DNA from 2 places in the Pedococcus sp. P5_B7 genome. Region 1 is predicted to be linked to the other one. Evidence: predicted binding sites of a transcription regulator. Region 1 holds the regulator's gene; the other holds the start of a gene.

Evidence for each region. Region 1 encodes LexA, which represses DNA repair genes until DNA is damaged. Its sites were predicted from a motif close to TCGAACANNTGTTCGA; they were not measured.
Region 2: a site for LexA is predicted at 8,743-8,758, ahead of recA (recombinase RecA). Genes of this name have one in related genera too.

Annotation. Positions count from the first base shown of each region.
Region 1 is NZ_JBFULM010000002.1:290,660-304,852, forward strand. It holds gene ACXJKD_RS04180 (dihydrofolate reductase family protein) at 1-84, opposite strand, end outside; gene ACXJKD_RS04185 (SRPBCC family protein) at 165-590, opposite strand; gene ACXJKD_RS04190 (winged helix DNA-binding domain-containing protein) at 638-1,789, shown strand; gene ACXJKD_RS04195 (CHAP domain-containing protein) at 1,998-3,242, shown strand; gene ACXJKD_RS04200 (LysM peptidoglycan-binding domain-containing protein) at 3,305-3,739, opposite strand; gene lexA (transcriptional repressor LexA) at 3,976-4,701, shown strand; gene ACXJKD_RS04210 (DUF4259 domain-containing protein) at 4,798-5,211, opposite strand; gene ACXJKD_RS04215 (N-acetyltransferase family protein) at 5,283-5,816, opposite strand; gene ACXJKD_RS04220 (class I SAM-dependent methyltransferase) at 5,835-6,497, shown strand; gene ACXJKD_RS04225 (SGNH/GDSL hydrolase family protein) at 6,729-7,526, shown strand; gene ACXJKD_RS04230 (NAD-dependent protein deacetylase) at 7,535-8,395, opposite strand; gene ACXJKD_RS04235 (patatin-like phospholipase family protein) at 8,427-9,707, opposite strand; gene ACXJKD_RS04240 (LysR family transcriptional regulator) at 9,847-10,776, shown strand; gene ACXJKD_RS04245 (ComEC/Rec2 family competence protein) at 10,804-13,188, opposite strand; gene ACXJKD_RS04250 (ComEA family DNA-binding protein) at 13,185-13,370, opposite strand; gene ACXJKD_RS04255 (SLBB domain-containing protein) at 13,413-14,193, opposite strand, start outside.
Region 2 is NZ_JBFULM010000007.1:131,163-145,355, reverse strand. It holds gene hflX (GTPase HflX) at 1-1,436, opposite strand, end outside; gene ACXJKD_RS16675 (class I SAM-dependent methyltransferase) at 1,510-2,130, shown strand; gene dapF (diaminopimelate epimerase) at 2,127-2,990, opposite strand; gene miaA (tRNA (adenosine(37)-N6)-dimethylallyltransferase MiaA) at 2,983-3,909, opposite strand; gene def (peptide deformylase) at 3,906-4,508, opposite strand; gene miaB (tRNA (N6-isopentenyl adenosine(37)-C2)-methylthiotransferase MiaB) at 4,538-6,070, opposite strand; gene ACXJKD_RS16650 (YoaK family protein) at 6,092-6,865, opposite strand; gene ACXJKD_RS16645 (regulatory protein RecX) at 6,895-7,485, opposite strand; gene recA (recombinase RecA) at 7,508-8,572, opposite strand; gene ACXJKD_RS16635 (GNAT family N-acetyltransferase) at 8,874-9,344, opposite strand; gene ACXJKD_RS16630 (ABC transporter permease) at 9,341-10,156, opposite strand; gene ACXJKD_RS16625 (ABC transporter permease) at 10,153-10,995, opposite strand; gene ACXJKD_RS16620 (ABC transporter ATP-binding protein) at 10,995-11,924, opposite strand; gene ACXJKD_RS16615 (nitronate monooxygenase) at 11,958-12,989, opposite strand; gene ACXJKD_RS16610 (DUF3046 domain-containing protein) at 12,986-13,207, opposite strand; gene ACXJKD_RS16605 (glycosyltransferase family 39 protein) at 13,247-14,193, opposite strand, start outside.

The sequences.
Region 1 (14,193 bases):
CCCGAGTCCCTTGCCCGGGCCGTCGTCGGGACCGGTGATGTAGCCGTCCACCGAGGTCGTGATGCTCGCGCACACCTTGGTCATGTCTGCCTCCTGCTGTCGTCGGAAGTGGTGGTGCTGGCAGTCGTCCTGTCAGCCATACCGACCCACCGAGCCGACCGAACTCATCGGCGCCCTTCGCAGCGAGCCTTCAGCCCGGCCGCCTCGGTCGCGAGGTAGCGGTCGGTCAGCCCCCGGTAGAACCGCCCCATGAACGACCCGAGCCAGCCCGCCTGCTCGACGGACAGCCGCACCCGCGAGCCACCGCCGGAGAGCGGCTCGATGCTGTGCCGAGCGGTGGTCAGCACGCCGGGACCGGTGGCCACCCACGTGAACGAGCGCCCCGGCTCGAGCTCGGTGACGACGTACTCGGTCTCCGGCACCTTCGGCTGGTTGATCTTCGCCCGCGACCCCGGGCGCAGCGGACCCTCGTCGAGCCGGCGCACCCAGGTGACGGTGTCGGTCCAGTCCGACCAGCGCTCCACGTCGACCATCACCTCCCAGACGCGCTCGGGCGGTGCGGCGATCTCCACGGTCGTGCTCTGTTCCATCACCCCATGGTCGCGCACCTGTCGGCGGTCTTCGAGAGGATGGCGCCATGGACTCCTCCCGCGTCCTCGCCCAACGCCTGGCGACGCAACGGCTGTCGTCGGCGCCAGCCCCCAAGGCGGCCGACGTGGTGCGGCTGCTCACCTGCGTGCAGAGCCAGGAGCGCGACCACGCCTTCTTCTCGCTCGGCCTGCGCTCGCGCAATGGCACGTATGCCGCGGTGCAGCGCGAGTTCGACTCCGGCGCCTTCCTGCGCACCCACATCCTGCGGCCGACGTGGCACTTCGTCGCGCCCGAGGACCTGCGCTGGATCCTCGACCTCACCTCGCCCCGCGTGTTGTCCAGCATGGCCGCTCGGCACCGACAGCTCGGGCTCGACGACCAGCGCCGCATGTCCGACGGCCTCGACGTGCTGTCAGAGCTGTTGCAGGACAAGACCTTCCGCACCCGCCCTGAGCTCAACGACGAGTTCACCAACCGCGGGTCCCCCATCAAGCCCGGCGAGCAGCTCGGCCACCTGCTGCTCGTCGCCGAGCTGAGGGGCCTGGTCTGCTCGGGGCCCATGAAGGGCGTGCACCACTCCTATGCGCTGGTCGACGAGGTCGTGCCGCCGACCCCCACGCGCACCCGCGAGGAAGCCGTGGTCGAGCTCGTCCGGCGCTACGTCGCGGGCCACGGACCGACCACCATCAAGGACTTCACCCGCTGGGCGACCCTCACCGTCACCGATACCAAGCAGGCGCTGGCCGAGATCGGCGACGACCTCGAGGAGGTCGAGGTCGACGGCATCCCGCACTGGTTCGACCCCGCCCAGGTGCGCCGGCGCAGCCCGGCCGCCCCCGCGGCATACCTCTTCCCCACCTATGACGAGGTGGTGCTCAGCTATCCGCAGGTGAACTTCCCGTCCCTGCCAGACCATCCCTACGCCGAGCACAACGACCCGTTCTGGGCCTGGGTGGTCCTGGAGTCGGTGAACGTCGGACTGTGGAAGCGGACCGTGCGCCCCGACGTGGTCGAGGTGGAGGTGCGGCTCGCTCCCGGCGTCACGACGGCGGGACGCACCCAGGTGCGCAGGGCGGCCCAGCGACTCGCGCACTTCCTCGGCCGCGACCTCTCCTACGTCGAGAACGAGGGCACCCCACACCTCTGGGGCGGCGTGCAAGGGCACCCGGCACGCCGACCGCGCCGGGCCGGCCGCTGAGCAGGGCCGCCCCGGCGTCTCGGCCGTTCGGCCGATGCCCCATGGCCGTCCTGAGCACGAGCCGTCGAATTACACGGACGGTGTTCTCCGGGCAAATGGGACAAGAGGATCCGCCGTAGGGCACCCTGTCGAAGGCCCCCCGACCGGGCCCCGTTTCCGCCGAGCACCATCCGGCACCCCGCCCGGTCCCCCCAACCCCCGGGAAGTCATGCGACGTCACCTCCGCCGCGCTGCCGCACGCCTCGCCGCGCTCGCGCTCACCGCCAGCGCAGCAGTGGCCTTCACCGCCACCGTGGCAACGCCGGCGCACGCCGAGACGATGGTCCGGGAGTGCAAGGCGTCGAACGTCTCGTGCATCGCCTTCTCCGGGTATGCCGGGAAGCCGATCTGGGGCTACCCGGTCAGCTCCTCGGGCAACAACTGCGTCAACTACGTCGCCTACCGACTGGCGCGCAACGGCGTCGCCCAGCAGAGCGCGATGGGCAACGGCGGCAGCTGGGCGGTCAACGCCACCAAGCGCGGTTTCAAGGTCGACAAGACGGCCACCGTCGGCTCGGTGGCGCAGTGGGGCTACGGCAGCGCCTACGCCCCCAGCTACGGCCACGTCGGCTACGTGGAGGAGGTGACGGCGGCCTACATCGTCATCTCCGACTCGTCCTACGGCGGCGGCTACTCGTCTCGCTGGCGGGTGCCCCGTGGTGACCGCAACTGGCCCACCACCTTCATCCACTTCAAGGACAAGGCCTACCAGCCCCCGCCGTCGGGCAGCTTCATCAAGGTCCGTGAGACCTCTCAGGCCTTCCGCCTCGTGGGCAAGTCCCCGGTCTACGTCTCCACCTGGGCCGCCTTCGGCGGGATCCAGCCGACCCACCTGGTCTCCAGCACCTCGCTGGCCACGCTGCCGATGCGACCGGCCGAGGGCACCTTCATCAAGGGCGCCCAGCGCAGGGAGGCCTACCGCATCGTGGGCGGCGCTCCGGTCATCGTCACCTCGTGGACCGTCTTCGGTGGCACCAAGCCGACGGTCGTGGTCGACCAGAACGCGATCGACCGGGCCGGCTCGGGCGGGGTCTGGAACCACCTCAACGCCGTGCCCGCCGACGGGACGTTCATCAAGACCGCACAGCGGCTGGAGGCCTACCGGATCAGCGGTGGCGCACCGATCGCGATCAGCTCCTGGGCCAACGTCGGCGGGTACAAGACCCCCCTCTACGTCGACCAGCTCGCGGTGGACCAGGCCGGCTCGGGCCTGAAGTTCAACCACCTGCGGTTCCACCCCAAGGACGGCACCGTCATCACGGCGCTCCCGGGGACCGCGTCCTACACGGTCACGGCGGGGGTGCCGATCCGCACCACCACGACCACCTCGGCCGTGGGCGTCGACCAGGTCGCCATCGCGAAGGCAGGCGACACGTCAGCCATCCGCTGGACCCACTTGGCCAAGGCCAGCTGACCTGGTCGGACCTACCGACCGGTCAGTGGGCCGCGGGCCGTGGGACCTCGACCGACGCGCGCTCAGCCGACCCGCGGGATGAGCAGCGTCTGACCTGCGTGGATGTCGCTGCCGGTCAGGTCGTTCGCGATCTGGAGCTGGGCCACGGCCTCGGCCATCGGCAGGTGCGGAAGCTGCTGCGTGGCGATCTCGGAGAGGGTCTGGCCGGTGCCCACGGTGGTCGAGTGGTCGATGACGGTGGCGGAGGCTCCGCCGGAGAAGAGCGCGACCGCCAGGGCGACCGCCGCCACGACGACGGTGAGGGTCAGCGCCAGCCGACCCGCGCGGGTGATCCGCAGCGGCGTGGCCGGCACCTGGGGGACCGCTGCCCCGGTGGGCACCGAGACCAGCTGGGGGCGAGCCGGGCGAACGGGGACCCGCACCGGTGCGGGGGCGACGTCCCAAGCGACTGCTGCACTCATCTGGTCCTCCATGGGGGCGGTGAGCTGGGGGCTCATGGTTGCGTTCATCGAACGGGTGTGCGAAGAACTGCCTGGGTGATTTCTAGCACGCATGTTCGAACGGATCAAGACACGCGTCGAACACATGTTTGGCACAGACGTTCGAAGGCCATACGCTGTGTTCATGCCCCAAGCACATCAGAGGCCACTGACAGCCCACCTGTCACAGCCGCTGAGTAGCCCGGCACACGGCATCTGACCTGCACCTTTATCGGCTCAAGTGAGGAAGCGGCATGAGCGACGACAACGTCAAGGAACTGCCCGACCGCGATCGCGGCGACGGTCTGACCGTCCGGCAGCGACGGGTGCTCGAGGTGATCCGCAACTCGGTCGACCGGCGTGGCTACCCGCCGAGCCTGCGCGAGATCGGCGAGGCCGTGGGGCTCACCTCCCCCAGCTCGGTGGCCCACCAGTTGTCGACCCTCGAGCGCAAGGGCTTCCTGCGTCGCGACCCCAACCGACCGCGCGCCATCGAGGTCGTCTCACCCGACTCGCCCGCCGACATGCGGGGCTACCGCGGCGGCGCCAGCGTCGAGGACGAGACCGCCACCTACGACGAGACCGGGATCAACGACCGCCGCCCTGAGGCGTCCTACGTGCCGGTGCTCGGTCGCATCGCGGCCGGTGTGCCGATCCTGGCCGAGGAGACCGTCGAGGACGTCTTCCCGCTCCCCCGCCAGATCGTGGGCGAGGGCCAGCTCTTCCTCCTGCAGGTCGTCGGTGACTCGATGATCGAGGCCGCGATCTGCGACGGCGACTGGGTCGTCGTCCGGCAGCAGCCCAGCGCCGACAACGGCGACATCGTGGCCGCGATGCTCGACAACGAGGCGACGGTCAAGACCTTCAAGCGCAAGGACGGCAAGGTGTGGCTGATGCCGCACAACGCCGCCTTCGACCCCATCGACGGAGACCACGCCACCATCCTCGGCAAGGTCACGGCGGTGCTGCGCCGCATCTGACCTCGACCCTCAGGTGCCGGCTGCACCGTGTGCCGCGGTACGCCCCGTGCGTGCCGCGGCACACGCGTGTCGGGGCCCCGCCGGCAGGGATAAGGCTCAGTCACCCAGGGCGTCGAGCAGGTGGGTGACCTTGGTGGCGAACCGTTCGCCACCGTCGCCGTCGGCCCACAGCTCCCAGAGCTCGTTGTCGTCGGACTTCAGGGCGCGGTGCAGGGCCTTCGTCGCGAGCTCCTCGAGCCGCTCGTCGACCTCGATGGGGTCCTCGTCGATCCAGCGCGGCACGTTCCGCTCCCCGATCACCGCCTCGAAGTCGTCACAGGCGGCCACCACCGCGGCGGCCGCCACGGCCTCGGACATGGTGGGGGCCTCGATGTAGCCGGACGCACGGACCACCCGGGCGAGGGCGGTCTCCACCTTCCGGCGGCGCACGTCCTGCTCCGACTCCTCGAGCTCGTCGAGGAAGTCCAGTGCGTCGTCGTTCTCGAACGGCCCAGCTCCGATGGCGCCCATCTCCGAACCTCCACAGCCTGCGACAGGGGTGCAATTCCGAGAGTGCCGCGCAAGGGCGCGACACGCCAGCCCTAATCCGTGGGGCTCATCCGTTGGTACCACGCAGTGTCGACGTAACGACCGAACTTGTGCCCCACCTCCCGCAGGACCCCCACCCGTTCGAAACCGGCCGCCAGGTGCAGCGCCACGCTCGCGTCGTTCGGGAGGGCCACCACGGCCACCTGGGTGTGCACGCCGGGCGCGGCGTCGAGCCGCGCCAGCAGCGCGGCATACAGGGTGCGGCCGAGGCCGCGACCCCGCGCGGTCTCGGCGAGGTAGACCGAGACCTCCTTGGTGCCCGCGTAGGCGGGCCGGGGGCGGAACGGTCCGGAGAAGGCGTACCCGAGGAGCTCGTCGGCGGCCGTGCAGGCGACCAGGACGACGTTGCCCTCGTCGACGGCGGCGAGCTTCTCCCCGAGGTATGCCGCGCCGCGCGGCTCGGTGTCGAAGGTCGCCAGCGAGGTGCGCACCTGCTCGTCGTAGACGGCGGCCATGGCCGGCAGGTCGGCCGGGGTCGCGTCGCGGACGACGATCGCCGGGTCCTCGGCAGGGACGAAGCTGCTCATATCGGCGATGCTAGGGGGATGAGCGACGGGCACCAGCACTCCGACAGGCACGGCTCGACCGACGGACCGGCCCTGCCCGACCCCGACCGGGGCACCCCCACGACCCGTCAGGCGCTGTGGGACGAGCGGTATGCCGCGCACGAGCACGTCTGGAGCGCGACCCCCAACGCCGAGGTGGAGCGGATCGTCGGCGGGTGGCCCCCGGGTCGGGCGCTCGACCTCGGGGCCGGCGAAGGTCGTCACTCCGTGTGGCTCGCGTCGCTGGGCTGGCGGGTGACGGCCGTCGACTTCTCGTCGGTCGGGCTGGCCAAGGGGGAGAAGGAGTCGACGCGTCTCGGCCACCGCATCGACTGGGTCGTCGCGGACGCCCGGTCGTGGCACCCCGCGCCCCAGGTGCTCTACGACCTCGTGCTGGTCTCCTACCTGCACCTCCCGTCGGACGTCGTGTCCCGCACCCGCAGCTGGCTGGCTCCCGGTGGTGCGCTGGTGGTGGTCGGGCACGGCCTGCGCAACCTCACCGAGGGCGTCGGTGGGCCGTCCGACCCCGCCCTGCTGCACTCCCCCGAGCAGCTGCGCGAGGCCGCGGGCGACCTGGTGGTCGAGCGCTGCGAGGAGTACGTGCGGCCGACCGAGCAGGGCGACGCGATCGACGTGGTGCTGGTCGCCCGACGGCCGGCCTGACCGCCGACTGCCGGTCACCTGCCGGGGGTCACGCCGGGCGGGTCTACGCCAGGTGCGGGAGGGCTGCCGCGGGACACGGTCATACCGTGGACCGCAGAGTGGCTCGTCGCTGAGGAGGGATCCGTGCGCCCGCGATCGTCGTCCTCAACAGCTGCAGTGCTGGCAGTCCTCGCGCTCTGCTCCTGCAGCGGTGGGGCTACTCCGACAGGGTCAAGCGTCGACCGCTCGCGGGTGGCAGCAACCACCTCGGCGACCGGCGCGCCGTCCGGCGTGGACGCGGACCACCCCGAGGGGGTGATCGCCCTGGGCCACTCGGGAATGACCGGCTTCCAGTCCGATCCCGCAAACCCCGGTGAGAACGTCGTCGACAACTCGTGGGCCACGGGCACCAACCCCGAGGTCAACAGCGTCTACGAGAGGTTGGTTGCGGTCCGTCCCAAGACGCAGGGCTTGGTGGCCAACGTGTCGCGCAACGGGGAGAAGGCCGATGGGCTGGAGTTCCAGGTGCCCGCCGCGTTGGCCATCGTCCCGACACCTTCGCTGGCGCTGGTCATGATCATGGACAACGACATCCGTTGCGACGGAACCGATCCCGCACACCTCCCGGAGTTCCGAGCGCAGGTGAGGTCTGCCGTGCAGTCCATCGTCAAGGCGTCCCCCAAGGTGACGGTCGTGCTGGCGACCGGAGCCGGTCGCCCGGCCGACTACGCCAGGGCGATCGCCACCCTCCCCACCACGCCGGTGGACCTCGTGGGGCAGGAACCGTGCGCGATGTTCTCGGCCAACAAGAAGGTCAACACGGCCGAGGTGAGACGGCTGACGTCACTCATGGAGGCGTACGAGGCGGAGCTCGACCGGGCGTGTGCAGGAATTCCCCAGTGCCACACCGACGGTGGCGCGCTGGCCCGCCACCCCGGCGATCGGCTGGAGGAGCTGGGCAACGACCTCGGTCACCCCTCCGTGCTCGGGCACCAACAGTGGGCGGCGGCGATCTGGCCGGCGGTGGCCAAGGCGATGGGCCCGGGCTGAGCCGGGCGCTAGGCAGCCAGGCGGTCGAGCAGAGCGGCCAGCGTCGGGCCCAGTGGGGCATCCACCTGCACCGAGGCCTGCTCGTCACCCCGGGTGGGACCGCGGGTGATGATGGCGACGGGGATGTCGAGCGCCGCGGCTCGGCGCACGAAGCGGTAGCCGCTCATCACCTTGAGACTGGACCCCAGGACGACGAGCGCACTCGCCTCCTCGGTGAGCCGGAAACACTTCTCCACCAACGGTTTCGGCACCGACTCCCCGAAGAAGACGACATCGGGCTTGAGGGTGTCGTGAGCGCAGACGAGGCACAGCGGGGTGCGGAAGGCCTCGACGTCGAGCTCGTTGAGGACGATGTCACCGTCCGGCCTGATCTCGTCGCTCGTCACCGTGTAGGTCGGGTTGGCTTCGCGCATCCGCTCGTCGAGGTCCCACCGGGAGGACCGGTCGCCGCAGGTGAGGCAGACGACCCGGGCGAGTGACCCGTGCAGCTCCTCGACGTCAGTGGCGCCGGCCTGCTGGTGGAGGCCGTCGACGTTCTGCGTGATGACGGGTCCGACCAGCCCGCCGCGCTGGAGGCGGGCCACGGCCTCGTGGCCGGAGTTCGGCTGGGCCAGGTTGAACCGCTGCCAGCCGACGTAGCTGCGGGCCCAGTAGCGCTGTCGCGCCTGCGACGACCCGAGGAACTCGGCGTACTGCATGGGCGTGACCCGGCGGGTGCCGTCCGGGCCCCGGTAGTCGGGGATCCCGGAGTCGGTCGAGATGCCCGCACCAGTGAGGACGAGCACGTTGCGGCGCTCGAGCAGCGCCGCGACGGCGTCCAGCTGGGTGGTCGCGGCAGCAGTCGTGGTCACGGAGGCCGGGCTCGTCACGTGGTTAGCGTACGTCGGCGGGTCCAGCGCGTCAGGACCGACCGAGCAGCCGGCGCTTGGCGGAGTCGACGAGGGCCGCGGCGGCGACCGCGGCGTCGGCGACGTCGTCGTGCGGTGGGACCGCCGGGGCGTCCCGGGTGACCAGCTCGGGGCAGTGCGCGCTGACCTGGGCGTCGGCGATGAGGTAGCCGTGGCGCTCCAGCACGTGTTGCTCCCCGGTGCTGAACACGTCGAGGTCGGTGCGGACCGCGTTGACCAGCTCGGTGGTCTCGCGGGGGTAGGAGCCCTCGACGACGGTGTCGAGCGCCCACGACGTGCCGTGCAGCGCACCGCGGGCATAGCCGGCGTGGAGCCAGCGGCTGCGGACCGACTGACCGCCGTTGGTGGCGATCCCGAGGATGCGCAGCGTGCGGCCGACGACCGTGCGTTCGGTGCGGGCTCGGAACACCCCACCCCCGTCGCTGACCAGGACGGTGGCGTGGCGCTTCCAGACCGGCTCGAGGCCGAGGTTGTCGTAGACGCCGCCGTCGGTGAGCCGGACGCGGCGCATGATCGAGGCGCGCTCGTCGTCGGACTCCAGCCCCTTCTTCCCGCCGGTGAGGTGCATCGCGACCCCGTCGAGGACCATCGGGGCGAAGAACGGCGGAAAGGCACACGAGGCCGCCACGACGTCGGCGAGCCGCAGGTCGGCCGGGGGCGCGGCATACCCGACGCGGTAGTCGCCGACTCGCCCGTGGGGTCGGTGGGCCGTCGGGCCCTCGAAGACCCAGTCCACGCCGTAGCCGATCTCGGTCGCGCAGGTGACGACCGCTGGACCCGAGTGGGCGTTGTCGCGCAGCGGCGTCGACCACCACGTCACGGCATCGGCGAGCTCGTCGGCGAGCGCCCGGATGGCGGCGTCGCGGGCCGGCCACTTCCACGGCCTGAGCGTGGACAGCAGGGCGGGCGTGCGGATGTTGCGCGAGGTCAGTCGGGTCAGCGGGTCCGCGACGAAGTCCTCGAACCCACCGACCACCCCGCCGTCCCGGGGGAACTCGAGCCTGGGGTCGGCGAGCAGGTTCGCGACGATCGACCCTCCGGAGACACCGCTCACCGTCGTGAGCTGCGACAGCACGCCCAGCTCGTTGAGCCGTCGCACGGCCCCGAGGTGGAACAGCGCGGCGCGGTAGCCACCACCGGACAGGCAGAGCGCGGTCCCGTCCCGCCCCGCCGCCGGCGCGTGGTCCTGACCGGGGTGGTCACCCGGCGCGAAGTCAGGACTGAGGGTGTCGCCCTCGGTCGCGTGGGTGGTGGAGGTCTGCTCGGGCTGCATCGTGCTCCCGATGAAAGCAGAGCCCGGTGACACCTGCCCGTCGGCGGGAACGACGCCACGACCACCCGCGCCGGGGCCGGATCCATCACGACCCACTCAACAACTAACCATCTGGATAACGAACGGTTATGCTTCCTCCATGATCGACGCCGCAGGTCTCCGTGTCATGAAGGCCATCTCCGACGAAGGCAGCTTCACCGGTGCTGCCCTGGCGCTGGGCTACTCCCAGCCCGCGATCTCCCAGATGGTCCGTCGGCTCGAGCAGCGCACCGGCACCGTGCTCGTGGAGCGGATCGGGCGCAACGTCCGCCTCACCGAGGCCGGGCAGGTGCTGGCCCGGCACGCCGTCGCGGTGCTGGCTGCGCTGGATGCCGCCGAGGAGGAGGTCGCGGCGATCGCCGGCCTACGTGCCGGACGGGTGCGGCTCATGGCGTTCCCGTCGAGCTCGGCCACCCTCGTCCCCCGGGCCCTGGCGCTGGTCAAGCAGCGGTTCCCCGACGTGCAGGTCACCTTCACCGAGGCCGAGCCCCCTGAGTCGCTCGCCGCGCTCAAGGCGGGCGAGTGCGACCTCGCCGTCGCGTTCGCCTACGAGGGCACCGACGTCGGTCGCGGCGAGGAGGACATGGACCTCTTCGTCACCCACAAGCTGCTCGACGACGAGGTGCGCCTCGCCCTCCCCCGCGCCCACCCGCTCGCGACCGAGGACATGGTCGAGCTGTCCGCGTTGGCGCAGGAGAACTGGATCGCCGGGTGTCCCCGGTGTCGTGGCCACCTCCTCCAGATGTGCGCGAACGCCGGCTTCTCGCCCCACGTCGGCTTCGAGACCGAGGACTACGTCGCGGTGCTGGGCCTGGTCGCCGAAGGCCTCGGTGTCGCCCTCATCCCCGACCTCATCCTCCGGACCGCCCACCACCACGACGTCGTCACCCTGCCGATCAACCCCGCCTCGCGACGGTCGGTCAGCGTCGTCACCACCGCCGACCTCCAGCGCGTGCCGGCCGTGCAGGCCACCATCGACGCACTCGTCGAGGCCGCCAAGGCCAAGCCCCGGGTGCTCGCCAGCACCTGACCTGCCGGGTCCACCAGCCGCCGGCGCCTAGCGTCGACGCCAGGTGACGCCCACGTCGTCATCGACGGCGACGACGGCCACGTCGCCGCGCTGGTCGGTGCGCAGGACGGCATACCCGTTGCGGCGCAACACCTCCAGCGCCTTCGGTGACGGGTGGCCGTAGTCGTTGTCCTTCCCCACGCTGATGACCGCGACCGGGGCGCGCACCTCAGCCACCAGGGCCTCGTCGAGGTTGCCCGAGCCGTGGTGCGCCACCTTGACCACGTCGAAGCCGGCCGCCCGGGCCGCCATCGCCGGGTCGCGACGCAGCTGGAGCAGGAGGGCATGGGCCGCCTCGCGTTCGACGTCTCCCAGGAGCAGCAGGTCGACCGGGCCCGAGCGCACCGCGAGCACCACACTGGCGTTGTTGGGCACCGAGCCCGCGGCGATCCTGCGGGCCGGCCACCACACGTCAGCCGTCACCCCGGGCCAGCCCAGGTGGTCACCGGCGACGACGTCGCGGATGGGTATGCCGCGGGCCCGGGCCAGTGACTCCACCTGCGACCACTGGTAGGCGGGTTCGCGCACGGGGGTGGCGAGGATCTCGCGCACCTCGCGGCCGGCCAGGGCGCCGGGCAGCCCGTCGACGTGGTCGGCGTGGAAGTGGCTCAGCACCACGGAGTCGAGCACGCGCACCCCGAGTCGCCGGAGGCACGCGTTGACGGTCGTAGGATCCGGGCCGACGTCTACCAGCACGGCATGGCCGGGCGTCGTGGCCAGCACCAACGCATCGCCCTGCCCCACGTCGCACGCCACGAAACGCCATCCCGCGGGTGGCCAGGTGACGGCGGAGGTCGGCGCAGCGGCGGCGAGCACGAGGACGAGCACGGCGGCGGCGAGCACCGGGTGGAGCCGCGCACGGTGCGCCCACCACCGGCCGCTGAGCAGCACGAGGACCGTGACCAGGGTGAGCAGGAGCGCACCCACCGCCCCGTCCGGCCACGGCAGGGTGCCGCCGGGGATGGTCGCACAGGTGCGGGCCACCTTGGCGATGCCGAGGGTGGGCACGGCCCCGACCCAGCAGAGCAGCCGGGCACCGAACGGCCAGAGGGGAGCCAGGCCAGCGGCAGCCACGCCGGTGACCGTGGCGGGCGCCACCAGGGGCGCGGCCAGCAGGTTGGCCAGGATGCCGACGACCGAGACCGAACCCTGCAGGAGGACGACGACGGGCGCGCACATCGCCTGTGCCGCAATGGGAATCGCGATCGGCGGACCCCAAGAGCTGATCCGCCGCGGCAGTCGCCGTCCGATGGCGTCGCCCCACGTGCGCGTGAAGAGCAGCAGGCCGAGCGTGGCGAGGGTCGAGAGCGCGGAGCCGTAGGACCGGCTGAGCCACGGGTCGACCACGAGGAGCACCACGACGGCCGCGGAGAGGACGGGCAGGCCAGCAGCCCGCCGCGAGCGGCTCAGCCCGATCAGCCCGATGGTGCCCATCGCAGCGGCCCGCACGACGCTCGGCTCCGGTCGGGCGAGGACGACGAATCCGGCGAGGACCGTGACGGCGACCCACGGCCTCAGGCGGCGCCGGACACCGACGAGGGACGCACCACCCAGCGCGAACGCCAGCACGATGGCCACGTTGCTGCCCGAGACGGCCGAGAGGTGCGTCATCCCGGTGGCGAGCATGGCGTCGGTCAGGTCGGGCGGGGTGCGGCTGGTGTCGCCGATCACGAGGGCCGGGAGCAAGCCCCGGGCATCGGGCGGCAGGGGCGCGGCCGCGTCGCGCAGCCCAGCCCGCAGGTGCTCGGCCGCCCTCGCGACAGCACCGGGCGCGGACAGGGACCGGGGCTCGCCCCGGGGTCGCAGCACTGCGACGACGTCGTCGCCGGGCTCGGACTCGAGCAGGGTGCCCTTGACCGTGACACGTTCGTGCCAGTGCACCCGTTGCCACGCGGTGTCGCCCATCACGAGCACGGGAGTCGACACGCGCGATCGCCTCCCCCGACCGCTGACTTCCTCGACCCGCATGACCAGGCGCACCGTGGCGCCCTCCAACCGCCGGCCACCGACGACCACGGGGTCCTTGGTCACCACGCCGGAGAGCTCGACCATGGCACGCTCACGGGCCAGCGCCCGCACCGGACCGGCCTCCCGCGCCGCGCTGTGGCCGGCGGTCGAGGCCAGCACCAGGGCTACTGCTGCCGACCCCAGGGCCAGCAGTGCGCCCACGCGGCCGAGCCGTCCCTGCGTTGTCGCCCAGAGCACGAGGACCGCCGCCAGCAGGCTGCCTCCGGCCGCGAGCGCCACAACGCGCGGGCTGAGCCCGAGGGTGCAGGCACTGGCCGTCCACGCGGCGAGCGCGGGGACGAGCAGCCTCAGGTCGAGGTCGCGCTGGTCGTCGTCAGGCGCAGCGCCTGTCCGCCGCCGGGTCACACCGTCACCTTGGGCTGGAGCGCAGCGAAGATCTTCTCCCCGATGCCGCTGACCTCGCCCAGCTCGTCGACCGAGGCGAACCGGCCGTGCTCGGTGCGCCAGTCGATGATCCGTTGCGCCAGGACTGGTCCGACTCCCGGCAGCTCCTCGAGCTCGGCAGCCGAGGCCGCGTTCAGGTTCACCTGGCCGGCGGTCCCCGAGCCAGCTCCTGAGGCTCCGGCTCCCTATCCCCCACCGCTGGACCCCGCAGACCCCGCAGTCCCCGCGGATCCTGCCGCGGAGGCAGCTCCCCCAGCACCACTTCCCCCTCCACCGCTGGCCAGCACCTCACCCGGCTTCGGCACGTGGATCTGCTCTCCGTCGACCAGCGGTCGGGCGAGGTTGATGGCGGCCAGGTCGGCCCCCTTGCCCGCGCCCGCCTTGGCCACTGCGTCAGCGACTCGCGACCCCGCGGGCATCGTGAACACCCCCGGTCGCTTGACCTGTCCGACGACGTGCACGGTCACCGTCCCGACGGCAGGAGGCCCGCCGCCTCCCGAGGCCGTGCTCGACGAGGCGAACACGCTCCCGCCCGGGTGCTGGTCACCGAGCGCGGACCCTGCGGCCGAGGGCGCGACGACCTGCGGCGTGCTGGCCGCCCTGGCCCAGGCGACCCGCACCCCGAACGCCACCGCAGCCACCAGGACGACCAGGAGCAGTCCGGCTGCGGCTGCGCGAGGTCCGCCGAGGCGGGCCCCCCGCAGTGACGTGGGGACCGTCAGGAACCGCGGCCCGGGCGGCACGGGCCGCCGGTGCCGGCCCGCCCGCGCCGGACGGTCCGGCTGGTCGGGGCGGTCCGACCGGTCAGGGCGCCCCGTGCGGTCCACTCGGTCCACTCGGTCCACGCGGCCCGGGACTCTCGCCGGCTCGGCCGCGGAGGCCTCGACCCAGCTCCGCTCGGGAAGCCACGGCACCACGTCGCCCACCGGACGACCCGGCTCACCGAGCGCCAGGGCGCGTCGGCCG
Region 2 (14,193 bases), on a different contig from region 1:
GCGAGCTCACCGGCCAGGTCGGGGTGCACCCGGGCCTTCACCAACGTGCCGCTGCCGGTGTGCTCGCTCGAGAGCACCTCGGCCTCCTGGTGCAGCCGGCTGACCAAGTCACCCCGGTCGTAGGGCACCAGCACCTCGACGTCGATGGTCGGTCGCGGCAGCTCCTCGGCGATCAGGGCCCGCAGCTCCTCCATCCCGGCACCGGTGCGAGCCGAGACCACGATCGAGTGCTTCTCGTGCCGCTGGATCCGATCCAGCACCTCGGGGTCAGCGGCATCGGCCTTGTTGACGACGATGACCTCGCGCACCGAGGCCGCGTCGACATCGGCGAGCACCGCGCGGACCGCGCTGATCTGGCCTTCGGGGTCGGGGTGCGACCCGTCGACGACGTGCAGCAGCAGGTCGGCGTCGGCCACCTCCTCCAGCGTCGAGCGGAACGCCTCGACCAGCTGGGTCGGGAGCTGGCGCACGAACCCGACGGTGTCGGCCAGCGTGAAGAGGCGGCCGTCCTCGGTCTCTGCGCGGCGGACGGTCGGGTCGAGGGTCGCGAACAGCTGGTTCTCGACGAGGACGCCGGCGCCGGTGAGCCGGTTGAGCAGCGACGACTTGCCGGCGTTGGTGTAGCCGGCGATCGCGACGCTCGGCACCTCGTTGGCCTTGCGGGAGAGGCGACGCGTGTCGCGGCTGGTCTTCATCTCCTTGATCTCGCGGCGCAGCTTGGCCATCCGGGTGTTGATCCGCCGACGGTCCAGCTCGATCTTGGTCTCACCCGGACCACGCGAGCCCATGCCCTGGCCACCGGCGGCCTGGCCACCGGCCTGGCGGGACATCGACTCACCCCAGCCACGCAGCCGCGGGAGGAGGTACTGCAGCTGGGCCAGCTCGACCTGCGCCTTGCCCTCCTTCGACTTCGCGTGCTGGGCGAAGATGTCGAGGATCAGCGCGGTGCGGTCGATCACCTTGACCTTGACGACGTCCTCGAGCGCGCGCCGCTGGCTGGGCGTGAGCTCGGTGTCGCAGATGACCGTGTCGGCTCCCTCCGCGATGACGACGTCGCGCAGCTCGACCGCCTTGCCGGAGCCGAGGTAGGTGCCCGTGTCGGGCTTGGCCCGGCGCTGCACCAGGCCGGCGAGCACGGTGGAACCGGCGGTCTGGGCCAGTGCCGCGAGCTCGCGCATCGAGTTGTCGGCGTCCTCGGCGGTGCCCTCGGTCCAGACCGCGGCGAGCACCACCCGCTCCAGGCGCAGCTGGCGGTACTCGACCTCGGTGATGTCCTCGAGCTCGGTGGACAGCCCTGCGACCCGGCGCAGTGCAGCGCGGTCCTCGCGCTCGTACTGGTCCCCGTCATAGCCGGCCCCGTCGCTGGGGAGGAATCCGTCCTCGGTCGCCAGCGCGGTGGCCTTCAGGTCAAAGATGTCTGATCGCTTCAGTGTCATATCCCCTCAAGAATCTCACCTTTTCAACGACCGCAGCGACCGGTTTATGTCCTTCCGTCTACCGTTGGGCCCGATGAGCACGCAAGACCACTACTTCACGGCCGAACCCGCGAGCCCTGCCCAGCAGCGCACGATCACCGTGCGGCTCGCGGGCCGCACCGTCGAGGTGCGCTCGGCGGCGGGCATCTTCAGCCCCGGGGGGGTCGACCAGGGCACCGCGGTGCTCCTGCGCCACGCCCCCGCGCCACCGACCGAGGGCACCCTCCTCGACCTCGGGTGCGGCTGGGGACCGATCGCCCTCACCCTCGCGCTGCGCTCACCCGAGGCCACCGTGTATGGCGTGGACGTCAACGAGCGTGCCCTCGACCTGCTCCGCACCACGGCGGCGTCGCTGGGACTCGACCGGCTGCACGCGAGCCAGCCGGACGGCATACCTGAGGGTGTGCGGTTCGACGCGATCTGGTCGAACCCTCCGATCCGGGTCGGCAAGGCGGTGCTGCACGACCTGATGCTCACCTGGCTGCCCCGGCTGGCCCCCGGCGGCGTGGCGCACCTCGTGGTGCAGAAGAACCTCGGCTCCGACTCGTTGCAGCGCTGGCTCGGTGAGCAGCTCGACCCCGACACGTATGCCGTGACCCGGTTCACCTCGGACAAGGGCTTCCGCATCCTCGAGGTGCGGCGCGCCGCCAGCTAGACCAGGTCGGTGGTGCCGTCGGCGACCAGGGCGGCCGGGCCGGCCAGCTCGACCTCCTGGCCGGGGAGCGCGCGCACCCGCAGCCGCCCGCCCGGCACGTCGACGGTCCACGTGTCGGTGACGTCGCCGGCCCAGAAGCGGGTGGCCAGCGCGGCCGCAGCCGCACCGGTGCCACAGGAGCGGGTCTCCCCCACGCCCCGCTCGTGGACGCGCATACGGACGTGGCCCGCACCCATCGGCCGGACGAACTCGACGTTCGTGCCGTACTCGGGAAGCGGGTTCACCACCGGCGGCAGGTGCAGGTCGAGGGACTCGAGGTCGACGGTCTCCGGCAGCGCCACGACGGTGTGCGGGTTGCCGAGGTCGAGCGTCAACGCCGAGAGGGGTTCGTGGCGCTCGAGGTGGACCAGCGCGTCGAAGCCCTCCTCGTCGGCGATGGCCGGTTGGGCCAGGCGCCACGGACCGAGGTTGACCGCGATCAGCTCGGGTGACTCGAACCGCACGACCTTGGTGCCGGCCCGCGTCGCGATGGCGAACTCGTCGGCGGTCTCCAGGCCCTCGCGTCGCAGGTAGGTCGCGAAGACCCGGGTGCCGTTGCCGCACATCTCGGCGACACTGCCGTCGGCGTTGCGGTAGTCCATGAACCAGCGCGCCCCGGCCGCCTGGGACAGCACCCCGGGCTCGGTGGCGAGGGCGGTCGGGACGACCCGGATGACACCGTCGCCGCCGATGCCGGCCCGACGGTCGGCCAGCAGGGCCACCTGCTGCGCCGAGAGGTCGCGGACGCCCTCGAGGTCCGGCACGAGGACGAAGTCGTTCTCGGTGCCGTGGCCCTTCGTGAAGGCGGTCTGGTCAGCCATGCGCACCATTGTCGCTGATGGCGGCCTGCACCACCGCAACCGCCTGCTCGGCGAGGTTCGGCGCCAGGGCATCGAGCCAGGTGATGCGGGGGTCCGGGTTGAACCACGACTCCTGTCGACGGACCAGCCGGCGGGTCAGCGCGGTGGTTTCCTCCTGGGCCTGCTCGGTGGTCATCAGGCCATCGAGCTCGGCGAGCGCCTGCGCGTAGCCCAGCGCCCGTGCGGCGGTCCGGCCCTGCCGGAGCCCGAGCGTCTCCAGGTGGCGCACCTCGTCGAGCAGCCCCTCCTCCCACATCCGGCGGACCCGCGTGGCCACCCGGTCGTCGAGCAGGTCGCGCGGCAGCCGCAGCCCCAGCACGACGGTCGGCTGGAGGTAGGTGCGGGTCGGCATCGTGGCCGAGAACGGTCGACCGGTCAGCTCGATGACCTCGAGCGCGCGGACGATGCGGCGCGTGTTGCCGGGCTCGATGGCCGCCGCCGCAGCAGGGTCGAGCTCCTCCAGCCGGGCGAAGGTGGCGGGCGTGCCCTCGGCCTCGGCGCGGTCGGCCAGCCTCGCCCGCACCGCGGGGTCGGTCGGGGGGATCTCGAGCACGTCGAGCGCCGCCCGGACGTAGAGCCCCGAGCCGCCGGCCAGGATCGGGTGGTGCCCCCGGGACTGGATCGCCGCGAGGTCCTCGCGCGCCGCGACCTGGTAGGCGGCCACGCTGGCCTCCTCGACGACGTCGAGCACGTCCAGCTGGTGGTGCGGTATGCCGCGTCGCTCGCCCGGCGGCACCTTGGCGGTGCCGATGTCCATGCCCCGGTAGAGCTGGCTGGCGTCGGCTCCGACGACCTCTCCGCCCAGGGCTTCCGCGAGGTCGAGCGCGAGGTCGGACTTGCCCGTCGCGGTCGGGCCGACGACGGCGACGACCAAACTCACAGGTCGTGCTCGTGGTCGTGGTCGTCGTCGTGGCCGAACGGGTCGGGGTCCACTCCCGGGAGCCACGCGAAGCCGGGCTTGCCCCAGCCCTGCTTCTTGACGGCCCTACGGGCCTTCTTGCCCCAGCGCTCGTTCAGGCGGTCGACGTAGAGGAAGCCGTTGAGGTGGTCGTACTCGTGCTGCATGCACCGGGCGAACCAGCCGCTCGCCTCGAACGACACCTCGGCGCCGTCGACGTCGAAGCCCGTCACGGTGGCCCGCTCACCACGCTTGAGGGGGAAGCTCTCACCCGGCACCGACAGGCAACCCTCCGCCTCGTCGTGCGGGTCGGGCTCGTCGACCGACGGCTTCGTGGCGGTGACGTAGGGGTTGACGATGACGCCGCGGGTCGGCACGCCGTCGTCGTTGTCCATCTGCCAGGTGAAGACGCGCAGCCCCACGCCGATCTGGGGTGCGGCCAGCCCCACACCGTGCGCCGCGTCCATGGTCTCGAACATGTCGGTGACCAGGTCGCGCAGGTCGTCGTCGAACTTCTCCACGGGTTCGGCGCGACGGTGGAGCACCGGCTCCCCGGTGATGACGATGGGGCGAACTGTCATGCGCGGGAGTCTTTCAGATCACCCACAGGTCACCGGCACGAAGGGTCTGGAGCGGCCGTCGGTCGGCCCAGACCCGGCATCCCGAGGGAGACGGCAGGCTTGCCGGGGACGGGCGCGTCCTGCAGTGCCGCCCACGCGTCGCCGCCCGAGGTGCGACGCACCGAGTAGCTGCCACCCCCCAGGGCCGCGTCGGCGACGAGGTGGTGCGGGGCGCCGTAGGTGACGCCCACCGTCACCAGATCGCCCGGACGCGGGCGCTCGGCACTGTCGGGCACCGCGAAGTGGACCAGCCGGTTGTCCCGCGCCCGTCCCGACAGGCGGTGGGTCTCGGTGTCCTTGCGACCCTCGCCCGTCGCCACCAGCACCTCGACGTCACGGCCCTCGACGGTGCGGTTCTCGGCCCAGGAGATCTCCTCCTGGGTGGCCAGCAGGCGTTCGTACCGCTCCTGCACGACGGCCTTCGGGAGCTGGTCGGGCATCGTCGCGGCGGGCGTCCCCGGGCGGATGGAGTACTGGAAGGTGAAGGCGCTCGCGAAGCGCGACTCGCGCACCACCCGCAGGGTCTCCGCGAAGTCCGCCTCGGTCTCCCCCGGGAACCCGACGATGATGTCCGTCGTGATCGCGGCGTCCGGGATCTGCTCGCGGACGCGGTCGATGATCCCGAGGAACTTGGCACTGCGGTAGGACCGGCGCATCGCCCTGAGCACCCGGTCGGAGCCCGACTGCAGCGGCATGTGCAGGCTGGGCATGACGTTGGGCGTCTCGGCCATGGCGGTGATGACGTCGTCGGTGAAGGCGGCGGGGTGCGGGCTGGTGAAGCGCACCCGCTCCAGCCCGTCGATGTCGCCGCAGGCGCGCAGGAGCTTGCCGAACGCCAGGCGGTCGCCGAACTCGACGCCGTAGGTGTTGACGTTCTGGCCGAGCAGGGTCACCTCGACGACTCCCTGCTGGACCAGCGCCTGGACCTCCGCCAGCACGTCCCCGGGGCGACGGTCGGCCTCCGTGCCGCGCAGGCTCGGGACGATGCAGAACGTGCAGGTGTTGTTGCAGCCCACCGAGATCGACACCCAGCCGGCGTAGGCCGAGTCGCGTCGGGTCGGCAGGGTGCTCGGGAACACCTCGAGGCTCTCGAGGATCTCGACCTCGGCGCGCTTGTTGTGCCGGGCCCGGTCGAGCAGGGCCGGCAGGCTCCCGATGTTGTTGGTGCCGAAGACGACGTCGACCCACGGCGCCCGCTGCACGATGGTCGCGCGGTCCTTCTGGGCCATGCAGCCACCCACGGCGATCTGCATGTCGGGGTTCCTGGTCTTGGCCGGTCGCAGCTGGCCGAGGTTGCCGTACAGCTTGTTGTCGGCGTTCTCCCGCACCGCGCAGGTGTTGAAGACGACGACGTCGGCCGCCTCCGGGCGGGCGCCCGAGGGCAGGCTGTTGACGTCGACGTACCCGGCCGTCTCGAGCAGGCCGGCGAGGCGCTCGGAGTCGTGCACGTTCATCTGGCACCCGTGGGTGCGGACGTCGTAGGTCTTGGCAGCGCTCGGGGGCGCGGTGGCGTGCGTCGTCATGGCACCGCCAAGGGTACGTGGTCAGTGGGTGCGGAGGTCGACGAGGAGCGGAGGCGACGCGACCAGGAGCAACACGAGCGCCGGCGCGATCAGGACCGGGAAGCCGACGGCGAGGTAGCCGGCCGCGCCGAGCACCCCGCCGACGAAGAACAAGCCGACCAGACCCGCGAGCATGCCGAGCTTTCCGAGGTCGGCTCGCACCGGAGGCTCACCCGACCTGCGGCTGCGGTAGACGAGCTTGCCGAGCTCGATCCCGATGTCCGTGACCATCCCGGTGACGTGGGTGGTGCGGATCTGAGCGGCCGAGATCTTGGTGATGATGGCGTTCTGCAGACCCATGGTGAAGCAGAGCACGACCACGAACACGTGGTCACGGTGTTCCCACACCAGCCGGTCCGCGACGGCACCGAAGGCCAGGATCAGGAGCGCCTCGACGACGAGCACGTTGGCGTAGCGCCCGTGCAGGCCACGACGTCGCCCCCAGTTGAACAGCAGCGCGCACGTCATGGCCCCGAGCACGAAGGCCGAGATGGCCTCCACGCCCACCCAGACCAGCGAGAACGACCCCAGGACGAGGTGGTCCGCGACGGACGCGGTCAGGCCGGTCATGTGCGAGGTGTACACCGACACGGCGACGAACCCGACCGAGTTGAGCGTTCCGGCGATGAGGGCCAGCAGCGCGGCGAGGTACTGGTTCCGGCGGAGGGTGCGCTCCGGGCCGGCCAGGGTGCGCAGGCGCCGGGCGACGACCGTGCCCCACCCCAGGGGAGCTGCGGGCACGTCGGGAGCGGTCACAGCCGGAGGGTACGCCCGGGACAGTCAGGTCAGTCGCGTTGGTGCTCGGGGGCCGAGTTGATGGCCTCCCGGATGACGGCCATGGCCAGGTCGGCCGGGTAACCCTTGCGGGCGAGCATGCCGGCCAACCGCCGCTTCTGCACCAGCGGCTCCAGCCCGTGCATGGACCGGAGCTTCTTGGCGACGAGCTGCGCGGCCCGGTCACGCTCGGCCTCGGGCTCGATCTGCTCGAGGGTCGCCCGGGCCGTCTCGTCGTCCACGCCCTTGGTGCGCAGCTCGCGCGCGAGCGCCCGCTTGGCCAGGCCTCGACCGGCCTGTTGGGAACGCACGAGCATCCCCGCGTACGCCTCGTCGTCGACCAGCCCCACGTCGGTCATCCGGTCGAGCACTGCCTCGGCGACGTCGTCGGGGCAGTTGCGGGTCCGTAGCTTGTCGCGCAGCTGCTGACGGCTCTTGGGTGACAGGGCCAGCTGACGCAGCACGATCTGGCGCGCCACGTCGTAGGCGTCCGGCTCGCCGTCGCGGGTCTGGAGGTCGTCCTCGGGGTCGCCAGGGGGAACAGTCGTCGCGGCCAGGGCAGTCTCGAAGGCTGCCCTGGCCGCGTCGTGTCGATCAGTCATGTCGATCTGGGTGGTTCAGAGCTCAGAACTCGACGGGAACCTCGGGCACCGCTGCGTCAGCAGGCTTGTCGACCTGCGGGCCGATGCCGAGCTTCTCCTTGATCTTCTTCTCGATCTCGTTGCCGAGGTCGGGGTTGTCCTTGAGGAACTGCCGGGCGTTCTCCTTGCCCTGCCCGAGCTGGTCGCCCTCGTAGGTGTACCAAGCGCCCGCCTTACGGACGAAGCCCTGCTCGACCCCCATGTCGATCAGGCCCCCCTCGCGGGAGATGCCCTGGCCGTAGAGGATGTCGAACTCGGCCTGCTTGAACGGCGGGGCCACCTTGTTCTTGACGACCTTGACCCTGGTGCGGTTGCCGACCGGGTCGCTGCCGTCCTTGAGGGTCTCGATGCGACGCACGTCCAGGCGCACCGAGGCGTAGAACTTCAGCGCCTTGCCACCCGTGGTGGTCTCGGGCGAGCCGAACATGACGCCGATCTTCTCGCGGAGCTGGTTGATGAAGATGGCCGTCGTGCCGGTGTTGTTGAGGGCACCGGTGAGCTTGCGCAGGGCCTGCGACATCAGACGGGCCTGCAGACCCACGTGGCTGTCACCCATCTCGCCCTCGATCTCGGCGCGCGGCACGAGCGCGGCCACCGAGTCGATGACGATGATGTCGATGGCGCCGGACCGGATCAGCATGTCGGCGATCTCGAGCGCCTGCTCCCCGGTGTCGGGCTGGCTGACCAGCAGGGCGTCGGTGTCGACGCCCAGCTTCTTGGCGTAGTCGGGGTCGAGGGCGTGCTCGGCGTCGATGAAGGCCGCGATGCCGCCGGCCTTCTGCGCACTGGCCACCGCGTGGAGGGCGACCGTCGTCTTGCCCGAGGACTCCGGGCCGTAGATCTCGACCACGCGGCCGCGCGGGAGACCGCCGATGCCGAGCGCGACATCGAGCGCGATCGAGCCGGTCGGGATCACGTCGATCGGGGGGCGGACGTCGTCGCCGAGACGCATGACCGCGCCCTTGCCGAACGACTTCTCGATCTGCCCCATGACGCTGTCGAGGGACTTTGCCTTCTGGTCCACCGTTGCGGAGTTCGCTCCAGCCATTCTGGCCACCATTCCTTCTTTCGCTTCGAGTCGGGCGCGCCTGCCTTCGACCCTCGGGCAGCTGCTCTGCTTCGGGTCAGACGCTAGGTGTCGGCACCGACAGCCGTCCGGGTCGCTCGCACGACCTGTGGACGGTGGCTCTGTGGCAGTTCCACCTGGGGATGAATCTACCGAACACCTGTTCGAAATCCGGCATGCGACACGCGACACGCCGCGAACCACGATCCAGTCAGCTCGGCGGTCAGGGCAGCGGTCAGGGCAGCGGTCAGGACAGCGGTCAGGACAGCGGTCAGGACAGCCGTCAGGTCAGCGGTCCGGATCCTCGACCCGTGCGCCGCATCGGCGTGTGCGGAATGCCGTCCTCGAGGAACCCACGCCCACTGGGAGCGAAGCCGAACCCGGCATACCAGTCCACGAGGTGCGACTGCGCGTCCAGCACCACGGCCCGCTCCCCGGCCAGGGCCAGGGCCGCCCGCACGAGGCTGGCGGCCAGCCCCCGGCCGCGGGCCGACACCGCCGTGGCGACCCGTCCGATCCGCAGCTGGTCGCCGTCGTCGAGCAGCCGCAGGGTGGCCACCGGCTCGCCGTCCTGCTCGACCCACAGGTGCCGCGTCAGCGGTTCGAGGTCACGACCGTCGAGGTCGAGGTAGGGACAGTCCTGCTCCACCACGAAGACCGCCGAGCGCAGCGCCCACAGCCGGTAGGCCGTCAGGGGGTCGAGGTCGGCGAAACGCGCCGTCCGGACGTCGGGGGTCGGGGTCGATGACGTCATGAGAGCAGCAGCTTCTCGAGCCGGCGCGCCGCGCCCACGACCCCGATGGCGCCGAGCGCGGCGAGGTAGCCGACGTGGGCCAGCACACCCCAGCCGACCTCCCCGAGCATGAGCGCCCGCTCGAGCGCCACCCCGTGGTAGAGCGGCGTCACGCGCACCACCCACTGCAGCGCCTCGGGGTAGGTGGAGAGCGGGAAGAACGTCGCGGAGAACAGGAACATCGGCTGGATCGCGAGGGTGATGTAGTCGAAGTGCACCCACGACTTCATGAACGTCGTGGCGAACATGCCGAGCGCGGCGAAGGCGAACCCGATGAACACGGCTGCCGGCAGCGCCAGGACCGCCCACCAGGACCCCACTGCCCCGGCCAGCAGGGCGAGCACGAGGAAGGCCGCGGAGTAGAGACCGCCCCGGACCAGTGACCAGGCGATCTCACCGACCGCGATGTCGCGTGGCCCCATCGGCGTGGCCAGCACCGCGTCGTAGAGCTTGGCATAGCGCAGCTTGAAGAACACGTTGAAGGTCGAGTCGAAGACGGCACCGTTCATCGCGGAGGCCGCCAGCAGGGCGGGGGCGACGAACTGCGGGTAGGAGACCTCGGCGCCCGAGTCGGTCGTGACGGTCTGCACCAGCGCGCCGATCCCGATGCCGAGGGAGAACAAGTAGAACACCGGCTCGGCGAAACCCGTGACCAGGGCGATCCACCCGTGCCGGAACGACCTGATGTTGCGCTCCACGAGCATGCGCGCGAGACCGGCCCCGGCGGGCATCGGCACGAGGCTGGTCAGCCGAGTCATGGTCGGGGCGCTCACGGGACCAGCCTCGTGGCGAAGGAGCGCTCGGCGAGCCACCAGCCGACCGCGACGTAGGCCGCGAGGACCAGCACGTGACCGACGAACGGCGCCACCGACACGGTGCCCGTGGCCACGTCGCGACAGGCCTCGACCCCGTGCCACAGCGGCGTCACCCAGGCGATCGGCTGCATCCAGGCGGGGAGCTGCTCGATCGGGAAGAAGGTGCCGGAGAAGAGCATCAACGGCGTGACCACCCACCGGAAGAGGATGTTGAAGCCGCCGTCACCCTCCTGCCGCGCCGTGAACGCGAAGATCGGGGTGGTGAACGCCATCCCCGTGAGGATCGCGATCGGCAGGCAGAACACCGCAGCGACCGACCGGAAACCCCCGAACAGCGCGGCCACCCCCATGAAGATGGTCGTGGCGGTGGTCAGGTGGGCCGCCACCGCGAGGAAGTGGCCGCGCAGCACGTCGCGGACCGACATCGGCGACGCGAGCATGGCGTGGTAGCCCATGTTCCACTTGATGTAGCCGAGGACCTGGTAGGTCGACTCCCCCATCGCCACCCACATCGTCTGGGTCGCCACGATCGCCGGCACGACGAACTGCAGGTAGGGCAGCCCGTCGACCCCACCCACCCGGGCGTTGACCAGTGACCCCAGCCCGACACCCATCGCCAGCAGGAAGAACAACGGCGAGAGGAACCGGCCGATGATGCTGCCCCGCCACGTGCGCCGGTAGACCGTGAGGAAGTACGCGAACACCGCGAGCACGCGCTCCCCGGTCGAGAGGGGCGGACGCGGGCCGTGCGCGGCCCGGGTGAGCGCGTCGGGGTGGAGGGGCGCGGCCGACGCCATCAGTCGACCAACGTCCGGCCGGTCAGGTGCAGGAACACGTCCTCGAGGGTGGCCCGTCGCACCAGGGCCGACAAGGGCTCGATGCCGCGCGAGTGCACCACCGCGGCCGCCCGGTCGCCGTCGTCGGCGTAGACGAGCAGCCGGTCGGGCAGGACCTCGACCCGCTCGCCGATCCCGGTGACCTGCTCCGCGACGTCCTTGTGGTCCTCGGCGTCGAACCGCAGCTCGAGCACCTCGCGCGTGGAGTACTCGTCGATGAGCGACCGGGGCGACCCCTCGGCGACGATGCGCCCGTGGTCCATCACGACGAGCCGGTCGCACAGCTGCTCGGCCTCGTCCATGTAGTGGGTCGTGAGGACGAGCGTCACACCCGACCGCTTGAGCCGGAAGAGCCTGTCCCACAACACATGTCGGGCCTGCGGGTCGAGCCCGGTGGTCGGCTCGTCGAGCAGCAGGATCTCGGGTGAGTTGATCAGCGACCGCGCGATGGTGAGGCGTCGCTTCATGCCGCCGGACAAGGGCTCGACCTTGTCGCCGGCGCGGTCGGTCAGCTGGGCGAAGTCGAGCAGCTCGGCGGCTCGGGTGCGGACCTCCTTGCGGGACAGGCCGAAGTAGCGGCCGTAGACCCAGAGGTTCTCCTCGACGGTGAGCTCCTCGTCGAGGGTGTCGCGTTGGGGGCAGCTGCCGAGCCGGGCGCGGATGGCGGGACCGTGGCCGGCGGGGTCGAGCCCGAACAGCCGCAGCTCGCCACTGGTCACCGGCGACACACAGCCCACCATCCGCATGGTCGACGACTTGCCCGCACCGTTGGGACCGAGGAACCCGAAGCACTCCCCCTTGCGCACCGCGAAGTCGATGCCGTCCACCGCGGTGAACTCCCCGAACGTCTTGGTCAGCCCGGTGGCGCTCAGCAGGATCTCCTCGGTCACCGGCGCCACGCTACCGACCCGGACCGACGTCGCTCATCCGCTTTTGGCCTGGGCGAGCTCCTCGACGAGCACGCGAGCCAGCTCGGTCGCGGGCAGGGAGCGCAGGCGCTCGTGGCCGGTGCCGGCCCACAGGTGCACCAGCTCCGCCTCACCGGTGGACTTGCCGTGGGCGCGCAGCGGGGCCGTGAGGTGGTGGACGTGGGGGTATGCCGCGGGCGCGGCCTCCGTGAAGAGCTCGGTCCACGTCGTGGTCAGGGCGCGGGCGCTGCGACCCGTGAACGCGCGCGTCACCGTGGTGCCGCGACGGTGGGTGAGCTCGTGCCGGTGGACCGGGGCCGTTCCCGCTTCGGGGCAGCCCAGGAACGCGGTGCCGAGGGCGACCGCGGCGGCTCCGGCCCGCAGCACGTCGGCCGCCTCGGCTCCGGTCATCACGCCGCCGGCCCCCATGATCGGCAGGTCGGTGCGGCGGGCCACCTCCGCGACCAGCGGCAGCAGCTCGAGCTGGGTGTCGCCGGTGTCCACGGGGCCGCCACGGTGACCGCCGGCCTCCCATCCCTGCACCACGAGGCCGTCGACCGCGAGCGCCTCGGCCCACTCGACCTCGGACGGCTCGTTGACCGTGACCCAGACCTCAGTGCCCGACTCCTGCAGCCTGCCGACGACGTCGGCCGGCGGCCACCCGAACGCGAAGCTCACCAGGGCCGGAGCCGCGTCGACCAGCACGTCGACCTTGGCGGCGAAGAAGTCGTCGTCGTAGCGGGGCGTGCCCAGCTCGACCCCCGCCGCGGCTGCCCACGGAGCCAGCAACGCGGCATACCCCAGGGCTTCCTGGTGCATCAACGGGAAGTCGGGGGACGGCGCGAACACGTTGACGGCGAAGGGTGTCGGCGTGAGGGCGCGCAGCTCGGCGAGGTCGGCGCGCAGCCGCTCCGGGGTGAGGTAGGCGCCGGCCAGGAACGGGAACACCCCGCCGTCCGCGGCGGCCGCGGCGAGCGCGACCGTCGACGGCCCGCCGGCCATCGGTGCGAGGACCAACGGGTGGGCGGACCAGTCGACCGAGGTCACCGTGCGGGCCGTCGCTCGATCCCGAGCCGGCGCGACTCGGGCACGTCCATGGCGTCACAGAGCGCCAGCCAGACCCGGCGCGGGCTCTCCCCCGCCTCGAGGGCCTGGGCCACCGTGCGGTCACCGAGGACGCCCAGCACGTGGTGCTGCGCGAGCGAGCTGGCGTAGGTCTCGCCGAACTCGTCGTTCATCAGGTTCCAGAAGTGGCTCAGCCGCACGGGCAGAGTCTAGGACGCTCCGACGACACGACCGACCGGTCAGTCGAGGTGGTGGAACCGCGGCCAGAGGACGTCCCACGGCTCGCGGGGGTCGCGACACACTGCCACGGGGGCGTCCTGCTCCTCGTTGTCCACGCCGACGCCGTTGTCCAGGCGGTCGACCACCTCGCAGGACCCGAACAGGCCGGCCACCTCGTCGAGCTGGTAGCCGACGACCACGACGACCGTGCTGGCGTCCGCGGGTCGGCCGACGGTGGCCAGCGAGTTCTGCCCACTCACCGCGCGCGGCAGCCCCAGGGCCGGACCGAACCGCGCGACGGCGCCCGCCTCGCCGTAGTTGGAGGTGATCACCTCCGTGGGGTGCAGCGCCGACCCCCGGTATGCCGCGGCGACCTGGCCCACGTAGCGCTCCCATCCGACCTGGTCGGCGACGAGGGGACCGAGGTCCGGCAGCGGGGTGCCACCGACGCGCGCGAGGGGGACCACGGGAAGGGCGAGCGTGAGCGAGACGGCCGCGTTGACGGCGAGCAGCCCGACGGCCACCCCGCGCAGGACCCGGCGCGAGGTGAGCCAGCGGGCGACCGGGACGCAGCCCGCGGCATACATCACGGCCAGCAGGTGGATCGGGTAGTGCGGCTGGGCGCCCGACACGACGGTGAAGACGATGACCACGACGGCCCCTACGACCAGGTAGCCGACGGTGGTGTGACGCTCGCGCCGCAGCAGCCAGACCAGGCCGGTCCCCCAGACCGCCACGAGCGGCGGGCCGAGCATGACCAGCAACAGCAACGGCAGCTGGGCCCGGACCTCCTGCGCGTTGTTGTCCGACAGTGCGGCGCCCATGGCGAGCTGCGGCCAGTCGTGGGTCGCCTGGTAGACGAGGTTGGGCAGGCTCACGACGACGGCGACGAGGGCCCCGGCCCACGCGCTCGGGGAGCGAAAAGCCTGACGCGGCCCCAGTGCCGCGAGACCGAGCAGCAGCCCGG